Regions from separate parts of the Paenibacillus sp. FSL R5-0713 genome, predicted to be linked through region 2. Evidence: riboswitches for the same ligand, from Rfam matches in the RefSeq annotation. Region 2 holds a riboswitch; each other region holds the start of a gene.
What was found. A riboswitch is a leader RNA that binds a small molecule or an ion and turns the genes downstream of it on or off. The one in region 2 is predicted to bind thiamine pyrophosphate.
Positions count from the first base shown of each region.

Region 1: it holds a riboswitch for thiamine pyrophosphate, as region 2 does, so the genes downstream of both, MKZ12_RS17570 (thiamine phosphate synthase) here and MKZ12_RS02315 (ABC transporter substrate-binding protein) in region 2, are expected to answer to the same signal.
Region 3: it holds a riboswitch for thiamine pyrophosphate, as region 2 does, so the genes downstream of both, MKZ12_RS04475 (ECF transporter S component) here and MKZ12_RS02315 (ABC transporter substrate-binding protein) in region 2, are expected to answer to the same signal.

Region 1 covers NZ_CP150229.1:3,967,847-3,972,132, forward strand. The annotation lists gene MKZ12_RS17555 (thiazole synthase) at 1-219, opposite strand, end outside; gene thiS (sulfur carrier protein ThiS) at 222-425, opposite strand; gene thiO (glycine oxidase ThiO) at 422-1,657, opposite strand; gene MKZ12_RS17570 (thiamine phosphate synthase) at 1,672-2,367, opposite strand; TPP riboswitch at 2,561-2,670, opposite strand; gene MKZ12_RS17575 (ABC-F family ATP-binding cassette domain-containing protein) at 2,757-4,286, opposite strand, start outside.
Region 2 covers NZ_CP150229.1:478,623-482,908, forward strand. The annotation lists gene MKZ12_RS02305 (ABC transporter permease) at 1-358, opposite strand, end outside; gene MKZ12_RS02310 (thiamine-binding protein) at 358-648, opposite strand; gene MKZ12_RS02315 (ABC transporter substrate-binding protein) at 873-1,913, opposite strand; TPP riboswitch at 2,133-2,245, opposite strand; gene MKZ12_RS02320 (phospholipase D family protein) at 2,483-3,883, shown strand; gene MKZ12_RS02325 (hypothetical protein) at 4,091-4,286, shown strand, end outside.
Region 3 covers NZ_CP150229.1:988,994-993,279, forward strand. The annotation lists gene MKZ12_RS04465 (pectate lyase) at 241-909, shown strand; gene MKZ12_RS04470 (copper amine oxidase N-terminal domain-containing protein) at 1,098-2,051, opposite strand; TPP riboswitch at 2,218-2,328, shown strand; gene MKZ12_RS04475 (ECF transporter S component) at 2,595-3,188, shown strand; gene MKZ12_RS04480 (ABC transporter ATP-binding protein) at 3,189-4,286, shown strand, end outside.

The DNA.
Region 1 (4,286 bases), 3.3 Mb from region 2:
AGCCCCGGCCGTATTCGGAAGAAGCGTGTATTTATCCAGATCCAATGTATCCAGGAAATGCTTCTGGTTACGTTCCTCAAGATTCAGACGACGAACAGCAAAGGTTAAAACTTCCGTTCCAGAAGCATCCACAGCCTGACTCTGCACTTCAAAATCCGAAAACTTGCCTGTTCCGAGCAATAATCTGGACTCAAACGTATATTTACCAATGTTCAACATCATTAACCGCCTCCTACAAAATGTACAATCTCGATTCGATCGCCTTCTCTTAATGCCGTTGACTCGTGATACTCACGCGTTAAGATATGCCTGTTCAGCTCGACAACTACAGTCTTGACTTGCAGGTCAAACGATTGGAGCAGTTTATCCACACGATTTAATCTGTCTTCAATCTCCATCCGTTGTCCATTAACAATGATATTCACTGCACCACTCCCTTTCTGTTCAAACGCTCTGGATTCAGCACTTCAATTCCGAGTTCTTCTGAGCTTTTGCCAGTGATTAACTCCGCGATAAGCCTGCCTGTTATCGCACTTAGCAAAATACCATTACGGTAATGCCCAAAGGCAGCGAACAGTCCAGGTATACTCTTGCATGCACCTATATAAGGCAGCCCATCTGGCGTTGCCGGTCTTACACCTGCCCACGCTCGCTTAAATTGCGCTTCTTTCATCCCGGGTACCCAGTGGGTAGCCGCTGTTAGCAGCTTCTGAACACCCTGTACAGAAACATTCAAATCCGTTCTGCCCGGCAGACTGGTTGCCCCGAGCCAAACTTCGCCATTGGCTTTGGGAACAATATAGACATCCTCTGCATAAACCGTTCTGTCAGGTCTGTACCCTGCATGTTCATCTGAGAACTGAACGGCAGCTATTTCTCCTTTTACCGACCACACAGGTAAGCTCAGATTCACATGTCTCATCAATGCTTCACTCTGTAATCCAGCCGCTATAACGACATGTTTGCACGTTATCTCACCGATCGATGTGGTGATCCCCTGCACGCCGTGTTCGTTTGTTTGTACACGTATACCCTGTATGTCCTCTATAAACCGAGCTCCCATGGCTTGAGCAGATTCCGCATATGCCCTAGTTAGATGGACAGGAAGGATTTCACTCTCGTATGGCCTGTAGTAGGCTCCGTATGTATCTCTGTTAAGCCACGATGCCTCCTGTTGCACAACCGAACGATCCCACCACACCTCATCAGCAGACAAACCGGAATTTCGATTGTTCTTATAGCGGTTTAATTCACTGTATGATCGAAAAGGGGTCAAGAATCCACGGCGTTGCAGCCCAACCTCTACCCCACTAAGGGTATCCATTAGCACTTGTTGCTCAATAAGTAACTGTCTACTCTGCCTGCCAAGCTTAGCCATCAAAGGATGAGCAAAATCCTCACTATCTGGCGCAAGCATTCCAGCCGCTGCGCAAGAAGTGCCTCCCGCAATTGCGGAATGCTCCAGCAACAAAACATCCTGTCCCCGGGAAGCAAGCTCATACGCAATGGCACAACCAACAACACCTCCGCCTACAATAATGGTTTCTGCATGAATCTTATCCGGATTATCAGTTAAACTTTTGCTTCTTGATTCCGTTTCAGAGTTCAGTTGATGACTGAAATGATTCCTGTTCTGACCCGTTACGATCTCATTCATCCTCTCATCTCCTTTCACCGGCTTAGACTTCCTGTAGCAACGATAGCCTGCCTTAGTGATGCAGCTGCCCGATCCGGGGAATCGCTCGACCATACATTTGAGATCACGGCAACTCCCTGTGCCCCTGTAGCGCGAATCGCTTGAATATTTCCCGGCTCTATGCCTCCGATCGCGATGACAGGAATGGAGACACCTCTGCATACTTCATCAAGAGCATATAATCCTCTTGGTTCTAGATCTGGCTTGCTGTTGGTCGCGAAGACATGCCCAAAGAAAAGGTAATCAGCTCCCTGTTCTTCAGCGATTTTTGCCTCATCGATGGAATGAACAGATACACCCAGACGAAGTCGCTGCATTTTGCTTATGACAGCAGGGTTGTATTTACGTATCGCATCTTGCCCCCAATGAACACCGCCATAGAGATCATTCTGTGAAGGCAGTTCTGAACCATTGATAACGATGCGACAAGATGGAATATTAACATTACGCAGACTTTCAGCCCAGCCGATCTTGTCTTGACATGTAAGTTGTTTCTCTCGTATGTGAATATAGTCCACCCATGGCCAAACGTCCTTGGCTGCTTTTACAAAAGATGCTCGATCTCCTGCCCCCGTAGATACAACATGCAATTCAAATGATTCGTGAACATGCTTATGAAAAATTGCGGTACCCTCCCTCTCCTTCCAGGCGTGAATGCTATGAAAACACAAAAAAAGCCACTCCCGTAGGGGAGTGGCTGCGTATGAATTATAGGATCAGATCACTGACTGATGCATACAGTTCATTTCGTGCAGTACAGCTGTAGACCTATAGCCATAACGTTATACACGCAACTGCATGTTTCAATTCGCTAAGCAGACGGTTGAAATCTTTTCGAGTTGCCGTTTGCTCACGTCATTCACTGAAACGCGCTCGCCACTTCCCTACGCTGGTATGATCCAGATCAGGTGCAAAGGGTCCGGAATCGCATTCTTCCATCTCAGCCGCATCGTGCGGCCCCCCTAGTGTTCATATGAAGTTGTAGCCTATGTTACCATAGACGGATTTTTTTGTCACCGTAATTTCTGTTAAACATGGTCTAAACACGGTCTTGAATCGTCTATTTTTTCTCAGACCATTCTTCGACATTCCATGTTTTGGTGACCCAACCCTCGTAAAAATCAGGTTCATGAGATACCAGTAACACCGTTCCCTTAAATTCTTGCAAGGCACGCTGCAACTCCGCTTTGGCAGTGACATCCAAATGGTTTGTCGGCTCATCGAATAAAATCCAGTTGCTTTCGCGCATCAGGAGTTTGCATAAACGAACCTTGGCTTGTTCTCCACCACTCAGCATGTTGAGTGGACGAGTAATGTGCTCATTCTTTAATCCGCAGCGAGCGAGATGACCCCGGACCTCATTCTGAGTCAAATGTGAGAACTCATTCCAGACATCCTCGATCGGCGTGATATTTCCAGCACGAACCTCCTGTTCAAAATAGGCCGTTTCGAGATAATCTCCCAAAAAGGTCTTTCCACTCAGTGGAGATATTTTCCCGAGGATGGTTTTCAGCAGTGTCGATTTACCCACACCATTACAGCCTACAATGGCAATTTTCTCACCACGTTCAATCGTCATCGTCATTTTGGGCAGCAAAGGATAGGTATATCCAATTTCAAAATCAATGCCCTCAAAGACCGTTTTGCTACTCGCGCGGGCATCCTTGAATTTGAACGTTGGTTTAGCCGCTTCATCCGGGCGATCAATACGTTCAATCTTGTCCAGCTGTTTCTCGCGGCTCTTCGCACGACCTGAAGTTGAAGCCCGCGCCTTGTTACGCTGAATGAAATCTTCCTGTTTCTTGATGTACTCTTGCTGTTTCTCGTATGCATCAATATGCTGGGCTTTATTCATATCAGCCATCTCCAGGAACTTGTTATAGTTCGCTGCATATCTCGTTAATTTGGCAAATTCCAAATGATAAATGACATTTACGACTTCATTCATGAATTCCGTGTCATGGGAAATTAAGAGAAATGCGTGCGGGTAGTCCTTCAGGTAACGTGACAGCCATTCAATATGCTCAACATCCAGATAGTTGGTCGGTTCATCCAGTAACAGAGCTGTAGGTTTTTCGAGCAGAAGCTTGGCAAGCAGTACCTTGGTGCGCTGTCCACCACTTAGAGCTGCGACATCTCGATCAAGACCAATTGCAGACAAACCAAGACCATTGGCCATCTCTTCAACTTTTACGTCAATCAGATAAAAGTCGCCCTGTTCCAGTTGTTCCTGAATATCGCCCATCTCTTCCAGCAACTGCTCCAGCTTATCTGGATCTGCATCTGCCATCTGGTCCGTAATATTCATCATTTCTTTTTCCAATTCAAGCAACGGAAGGAAAGCATCCTTAAGCACATCACGAATCGTTTTGCCTGGCGTAAGCTTTGTGTGCTGATCCAGATATCCATAACGGACCTTCGGTGTCCATTCCACTTTTCCACTGTCTTTAAGCAATTTACCGGTAAGGATGTTCATTAATGTGGATTTACCAACACCATTGGCACCAACAAGTCCTACACGCTCTCCGGCGAGTAAACGAAACGATACATTTTTAAATAACGTGCGATCTCCAAAATTGTGACTCACGTT
Region 2 (4,286 bases):
ACAGCCCGAATCCGAACCAGATTAACAGGAGCGGTGCGAGCGCGATGGTCGGTATGTTTTGACTAAGAATAAGTAAAGGATACAGGGCTGACTTGAGAAAAGGCACCAAATGCAGCACCATTGCAATCAGTAATCCAACCGCTGTTCCAGCGGCGAATCCGATCAGGGTTAACTGAATGGTTGCGGAGGCATGCATGCCCAGTCGCTCCGCTTGGGATGCCGCTTCGCGGGCGATATCGGACGGTGCGGGCAGCATCCATTTCTCGATGTGGAACAGGGATACAGCTCCCTGCCATAACGCTATAAAGAGAATAACCGCCACGAAGGGCGGCCATACACTTTTGAAATAGGCATTCATTAGCGGTACTTCTCCGTCAGGGTATCCATGCTGAAGCCAGTAGGGCTATGGGCGATTTTGATCTGGGAGATGATGCTTGGGCTGCCAGCCTCGACGAGTACTTCGTGCATTTTGCGGACAACCTCCAGCAGTTCCTCCAGTTCCCCTTCCATCGTGGTGTCGAGCGCGTTCACCTGATATTTCAGGCCAGATTGCTGAATAACTTCAATGGCGCGATCTACATAAGGATATGAGTTCTCGCCATTTGGCGTTTTTGGAATAACCTGAATGCTAAGTAATGTGCTTGCCATGAGAGATCACGGCTCCTTTCGTGATATATAAAATGAACTAATAACGGTTACACTTGCCACTTCGATGACAGAATAACCTTCCAATCGCTGTTATCCCCAGATTTTTTTGATTCCCTTTCTCTAAAGGGAAAATCCGGTGATAAAGGCGACCGCTTCGCTTTTTCACGTTATTTCTGTCCTCTCCGTCCTCGTGTAAATATTAAGTTCGTTTTATATGAGATATTTTATTGGGGTAAAAACGCGTTCGTATATGCTTTGCTCACGTCAACCTGTTCATCCAGCAGTTTTTTGCTAAACATCCAGTCGGTGTAGTTCTGCCACACTTCCTGTTTCTGTTCTCCCCAGCGCGGGGCGTCATCCGTGTACTTCGGACTCAGCCATTTCTGGCTTGCCAGTACCAATTCCTTGTCCAGATCCGGTACGGCCTTGATCAGGATATTCGCTGCTTCTTCGGGATGATCAATTGCGTATTGATATCCTTCTGAAGTGGCTTTCAGGAATGCTTTCACCAACTCAGGGTCGTTCTGAATGGTCTGCTCGTTCGTTACGAGAACAGGCGTGTAGTAATCCAGTGCATCTGAATAATCCTTCACATATAACATGTCGATCGGTTCTCCGCGTAGTTCAGCTTCAATCCCCGTCCAAGCGTAGAAAATCCACGCGAAATCAATATCCCGTTTTACAGCGGTGAAAAAGTCAGCGTCACCCATGTTAATGTTTTTCACTTTGGATACGTCGGCGCCTTCGCCTTCCATAATGGATTGCATCACGGCTTCTTCCACTGGGGAACCCCAGCCGCCATAAGTTTTGCCTTCAAAATCTTTCGGTGATTTAATATTCCGATCTGCCGGAGCAGCAAATCCGGATGTATTATGCTGAATAACTGCTGCGATGGAGACGAGTGGAACCCCTTGTGTACGGGCTTGAGTTACACTTTCCTGATAACTTACGCCAAATGGCACTTCATTGGAAGCAACCATCGTATCGGCGCCGCCGGCACCTGGCTGAACAATCTCCACATTCAAGCCTTCAGCCTTATAAAAACCTTGATCTACGGCCGCATACAAGCCGGTATGATTCGTATTTGGTGTCCAGTCGAGCACCACTTTAACATCCTTGAGGGCTGCGTTGTCACCTTCATTGCTGCTCTCCGTATTCGTGCTGCCGTTCTGTTCAGCCGGGGCAGCTTCTTTACCGCCACATGCGGCCACAGTCACCAGTAGTACACATAAGAGCAACAGTCCCATTGTTTTACGCCATTTCATCTGTGATTCTCTCCTTCGGTATGTCCGGCCAGTGGCACGGGTACTCCTTGGCTTCATATCCAAGCTTCTTGCATAAATCGACAGATTTATACCAGCTATGATCCGGATAACGTCACTTTTTTTAGCTCTCTGGCTATATAAAAGAACATTAAAAAAGCGCCCCGTAATCCGGGACGCGTGCAGGCGTTAGAGAGGTGGCGTTCAGCCATAGGGCTGTGCCATTTCGATATACTCCGATTCCTACGCTGGCATGATCCAGATCAGGTCTAAGGGTTAGTATCTTGGTGGGATACACTCTCAGCCGGCCAATTCCGACTCCCCTGGGAAACTATGAAGTTACGGGCATTACTAGGTGTAATTATAGGCCAGAGGCCCAGTCGTGTCCAGTCAGGAACTGGATGGGAACGGATTTCCGGTCATCGTCTATTTGCTTCTAAGCCGCTTTAGTTTTTGATCGTTTGGCCTTGAGCCGAGCAGCTTGATTCATTTAAACAACATAATTTAGGTACAAAAGGAGATAGTACTGCTATACCAATAAATACTTTTACATAAAAATGGGGGAGTACTGAATGATCCTTAAAACCATAATCGCAATGATTCTGTGTTATAGTGCCTACGTTTTTTTCACAGCCTACCTTTTATTTTTGGTTCCGTCTCCATCTGCTATCGAAAATACGGATATGCAAAAATCGTTAACAGAAGGAAGTACAACAGATCGCGTTATGCTCCTGGAGGACGGCTTTCAATCGGGACAGGTGAGAATCCAGACCATTCGAGAGGCAAAAACAAGCATCGACCTGGCCTATTACTCCATTCAAAAAGGAAAAACATCTCAGATTTTTTTTGCTGCTTTATTCGATGCGGCTGATCGGGGGGTTCAAGTTCGAATCATTTTAGACGGGATTTTTCACAGCATGCGCGGAGAATTGCGTGATATTCCAGATGCCATTGCAGCTCATCCCAATGTGGAATTAAGATATTATGAACCACTCCACCTATTTATGCCATGGACATGGCATAATCGTCTGCATGACAAGATCCTTCTTGTCGACAACACATATGGCATCATTGGCGGCCAAAATATTGGTGATAAATATATGGCATTGCAACCCCCAAAAGACTATGTTTTTGATCGCGATGTCCTTGTTTACAATGCAAACGATAATACGAACAGCACGGTTGTTGAAATGAAACAATATCTAGATCAGTTATGGAACCATCCATTCACCAAACCAGAAAAACATGCAAAACGTCAGCATCATGCAAAAGGGTTAAAAGAGCTGGCTCAACTGGCTGAGTTATATAAAGAAGCACAAGATCAGAGCGATCCTTTTGTTAAAGTGTTGCCAAAGGAATGGGTTCAAGGAGCGCTTCATTCCGACCACGTTGCTTTCATTCACAATCCAATCAAAAGGCTGTATAAAGACCCGATCATGTGGAGGACATTTGTTCATTTCGCCAATCAAGCAAACTCGAAAGTGTACCTTCAGACGCCATATGCCATTCCCACCAAAAAAATGGAGAAAGCAGTACATCTGTCGATGAATCCAAAAGCAGAATGGGTCATGCTAACCAATTCAATCCAGCAGACCCCTAACCCTTTGGCTTTCGCGGGATACTTAAGCTCTAAGGAACGGTTACTTGATACCAGTCTGGCCATATATGAATACGAAGGCCCTTATTCCATACACGGCAAATCATTTGTCATGGATGATTACCTCAGCATGGTTGGTTCGTATAATCTTGATCCCAGATCTGCCTTCCTAAATACCGAATCCGCTGTGGTCATTTCCGGTTCTGCATTCGCCAACCAACTTACAGAGGCTATGGATATCAAACGTGCACATAGTACACTTGCGGTTAAAGATGAACATCCAGCAGAATCTACGAATCAGAAAGGCTCTATTTTCAAACGAATAGCAATCACAGCGTTATCCAAACTGTCTTTTCTCTGGAAATTTATGTTGTAGAAAAAAATCGTATTCTCTTGAGCTTAACTTTTTCTCCGGTTTATCAAAACTTGAAAATCAGATTTGTTCACGGAATGTTCACTTATGTGGTGGGGGTCATCATCTCTATAATTACGAAGGTAAACAGAGAGGATGAGAGAATTGCCAACGAGCAAGAAGGAACAAATTATTTTCGGCTTAATGATGTGTACAGGAATGGTCCTGGTGATGATGACTTTCAATTTGTGGCACACTGGGATACTTGGCAAGTTGTCCCCGCTTGAGATCCTGTTTCAATTCCTATTGTGTTTTGTCATCGCTTTTCTGGTAGAGTCCTTCATTGTTGGCCCAGTAGCGAGAAAAATTGCATTTTCCTTACCTTTTGACAAGTCCAACAAGATCCTTGGTGTGCTGGTCATGTCAT
Region 3 (4,286 bases), 510 kb from region 2:
ATGAGCATACCAGAGGTTGATATCAGCATATTGTTCAAAGATCCTGACTTGCAAAAAATGCCGATATGACAGTCATTATGCGATGTCAGGATATATCTGATCTAATGATTATTCTAGTTACCTTCCTTATTTGGTAGGATTAGGTTGTGAGTTGGGCAGAGGTGCACCTCTGGCGAACTTTCAGTACAAGCACAGGCTTGTACACGATCCATAACGAGAGAATAAGGGAGGAATAAAGTAATGAAAAAAATGTTGACGTTGTTGTTGTCTGCTGGTTTGGTTGCTTCCATATTTGGTGCGGTTCCCGCTGCTGCTGCGCCTACAGTTGTTAATTCAACGATTATTGTTCCAGCGGGCACGACTTATGACGGTCAAGGCAAAACATTTGTAGCCAATCCTTCCACATTGGGTGACGGGTCTCAAGCAGAGAATCAGAAACCGGTATTTCGTCTGGAGGCAGGGGCTACGCTCAAAAATGTAAATATCGGATACCCTGCTGCCGATGGTGTTCACTGTTATGGCAACTGTAATATATCAAATGTAGTCTGGGAGGATGTGGGTGAGGATGCACTCACATTGAAGTCGGCCGGAACGGTCAACATTACCGGCGGTGCGGCGTATAAGGCCTATGATAAAGTATTCCAGATCAATGCAGCCGGAACGATTAACATCAAAAATTTCCGTGCAGATGATATCGGCAAGCTGGTACGTCAAAATGGTGGAACGACCTTCGCAGTTAACATGACGCTGGATAACTCCAATATTTCCAATGTGAAAGATGCTATTATGCGTACAGATAGCAGTGTATCTCAAGGGAAAATTACGAATACCCGCTATTCCAAAGTGCCAACCCTGTTCAAGGGATTTGCTTCAGGTAAAACCAGTCAATCCGGCAATGTCCAATATTAAACGAGAGACTCAATCGCTGGAGTTGTTAAAAATATAAGCTCCACTTAATTGGAAGTAAGCCGGAATATAACGCCAAAAAAAGAGCGTCCCAAGGTCATTGTCACACTGACTTTGAGGAACGCTCTTTGTAATGCAGATGTCACCATAGTATAGTTCTGCTGAGTAATGTTTCATTGTGGAGGCACATATTATTTCTCTCCCGGAACCTCAACGATGACTTTGCCATGCTCGGGGGCAACGGAACCGCTATCCGTGGAGCCCAACTTGTTTATGACCTCATATGAGGTTTCTTCAAGCATGCGAGAGTACTTGAATGATACGAGTGTTTGACCTGCTACGGAAGGACGAGTTCCTGCTTCAGCAACGGCTTTGGTTTTAATAAAGAACAGGTCACCGATAGTTCCTGCATTATTGCTGATGTTGGCCTGCCATCGCAGCAGTGCACTTCCATTTTTAAGAACATAATAACTGACCAGATCGTTATCCTCCACAACGAAGAAACGATCTTTTTTGCCTTTTTCAAAAATGTATTTAATGGAGGAATCCACCGGACCCAGAGGGTTGCGAATATCCAGACGTGTTTGTCCGAGTTCAGAGAAGCGTGGCAGATGAAGTGCGGCTTCGCGCGCCACAGTCAGATCAGAACTGTTATATTCTTTTACAATCGTAGCATCGGTAGTGTAAATGTAGGCTTCCTTGGCCTTCTGATTCCACTGCACCTTCGTACCAAAAGCCTCACCAATGGCACGGAGCGGAAGCATCGCTTTACCATTCACCAGAATCGGGGCGGAAGACAATGTTGCATTTTGGTCATTTTTCTTCATTGTCTTGCTATTAGGTTTAAGGACATAATTATCGCTGCCTGTGCTAATGCTGATCTCTTTTGTTTTGTTATTGTAGCCAAACGTATAGTTGCCGAGGAATTGAAGCTCAGTCAATGCCACGTACATGGTCCCCTGCCGGATGACAACTTCATATTGAGCTTGAACATTGTTAATATAAGCTGTCGGTTTAGGTTCAGTTGCCGCGGCTTCCGCCACAGTGGATGAGAGTAAGGCAGGTGCCGTACCTGCGGTAAGTATCGAAGCGGCAAGGATCATTTTCCATGTTTTGAGCTGCCAAGCAGAGTTATACATTTTCATTACTATCAATCTCCCTTCTAGTATTTCAGACGGACTACATAACCTAAATGTTTCATATTATGGAAAGTGTACAATAGATATCCCCTGTTCATATACCCCAAATGAAGCATGGTGATACTTCTGGGGATTGCCACAAATACCCATCTGATGTACATTAGAAGCAATGAAATAAGTGAACCGGGAGCTCAATGAAGTTGGGCTGAGAGAGTGGCCTTGTGCCGCTGACCGTACATCTGATCTGGGTAATGCCAGCGTAGAGAACATGGATTTGCAATATGTAAGGGTGAAGTGTAGGAATGAACGTGGATGAACTACAGACCTTTTTGAACTGTGGTGGTGTATCTGCCATGGCGGAGAGGGATGGTTGATATTCCGTATTTTCGACATCCACCCAATACATCATTGTGAGGATTGTATACTGCGTGTTAGGCCTGCCCGGAACCGGGGAGGCTTTTTTTGTTTATTTTTAGAGGTTGTTCAACCAGTCTTTTTGAACACACACTTTTACAACCCCACAGGGGACAGAGGAAGGACGTAGAGAACATGGCAACAACAACAGGCAACAAACGATTGAAATTAACGGATATTCTGGTAACCATCGTAATCGCAGTGGTGTTTGGGGTGATTTACAAGATATGGGGACCTACGTATGACTTGATGAAACCATTCGGCGTTCATGCGGAGCAGATGATTTACGGCATGTGGTTTATGGCGGGCACGTTTGCATTTGTCATCATTCGTAAACCAGGCGTGGCTATCTTGGCCGAGGTTGCGGCTTCAACGGTAAGTGCTTTTCTGGGCAGTGAATGGGGCATGTCCACACTGGTGTATGGTCTGTTGCAAGGATTGGGAGCTGAGATCTTCTTCGCAGCATTCCTGTATCGTAAAACCAATCTGTTTGTCACTTGTCTTGCAGCCATTGGAGCCGCAGCGGCCTCGCTTTTGCTGGATTATCAGTATGGCTATATCGATTCACTCTCGGCCTGGAATTATACGTTATTCATCGGTTTCCGCTTCATCGGAAGCATCCTGATTGCAGGAGTGTTTGCTTATTATCTCGCCAAAGCTTTGGAACTGACTGGTGTAACACGTTCACTCAGACCGGTATCCAAACAGGATTATGAGGCGTTGGATTAGATGAGCGGAGAGGGGAATTCGCAGGCGGTAAGTGTGACGAATCTAAGATGCAAGTTCCCGGGAGAGAAAGCCTTGGTATTTCAAGGCTTGTCTCTTTCTGTGCGTCAAGGGGAGAAAGTGCTGCTGCTTGGACCAAGTGGCTCCGGTAAATCGACGTTATTACAAATCTTGAGCGGTCTGATACCTCGTTCGGTTGAAATTCCGATGAAATGTGATGATATTCAGGTTCCCGTCAAAGCAGGAGTGGTCTTTCAAGATCCGGATACCCAGTTCTGCATGTCCTTTACGGATGAAGAGATCGCATTTGTTCTGGAAAACCGAAGTATTCCGCGTGAAGAGATGCCTGCTCTGATTAAATATTATCTGAAACAAGTGGGGTTATCCTTGGAACAGAACCGTGTATTGATCCAGTCCATGTCTCAGGGGATGAAGCAACGTCTTGCGATTGCCTCGATGCTTGCCATGGACCCGGAGGTATTGTTTTTGGATGAACCCACGGCACTGTTAGATGATGAGGGGACTTCCCAGGTGTGGGATACCGTCAAACGGATCGCCAGTGATAAAACGATCATCATCGTTGAACACAAAATAAACGAGATTGTAGATATGGTCGACCGCATCATTGTCTTATCACCTGAAGGAAAGATTGTGGCGGATGGGCCAGCACAGCAGGTATTCACGGATGAACGGAGCAAGTTGAGGGATTATGGAATCTGGTATCCAGGCGTGTGGGAAGAGCATGAGCAGGAGAGGGTAACAAAAGAAGAAGAGGGAACTTATGGAGAGCTTCAAGCGTGTGAGAATCAGGGGATCTCAACCTTGGAAGCACAGCAGTCGTCTGGCTTATCTGATGCAACGGAGATTTTCCCCGTATCTCATGTATCATCCTTATCGCCTGTATCGTTAGCCGATCAGCCTGCACTGGACTTGCAGCAGTTCACTGGATGGCGTGGAAAAACACCTTTCATTCAGGTGGAACAGGCCAAGGTATGGCACGGAGATTGGATTGGTATTGTCGGGGCCAATGGAGCTGGCAAGAGTTCATTGTTGTTATCTCTGATGAATATTCTGAAAACAACAGGTCATTATGAGGTGCAC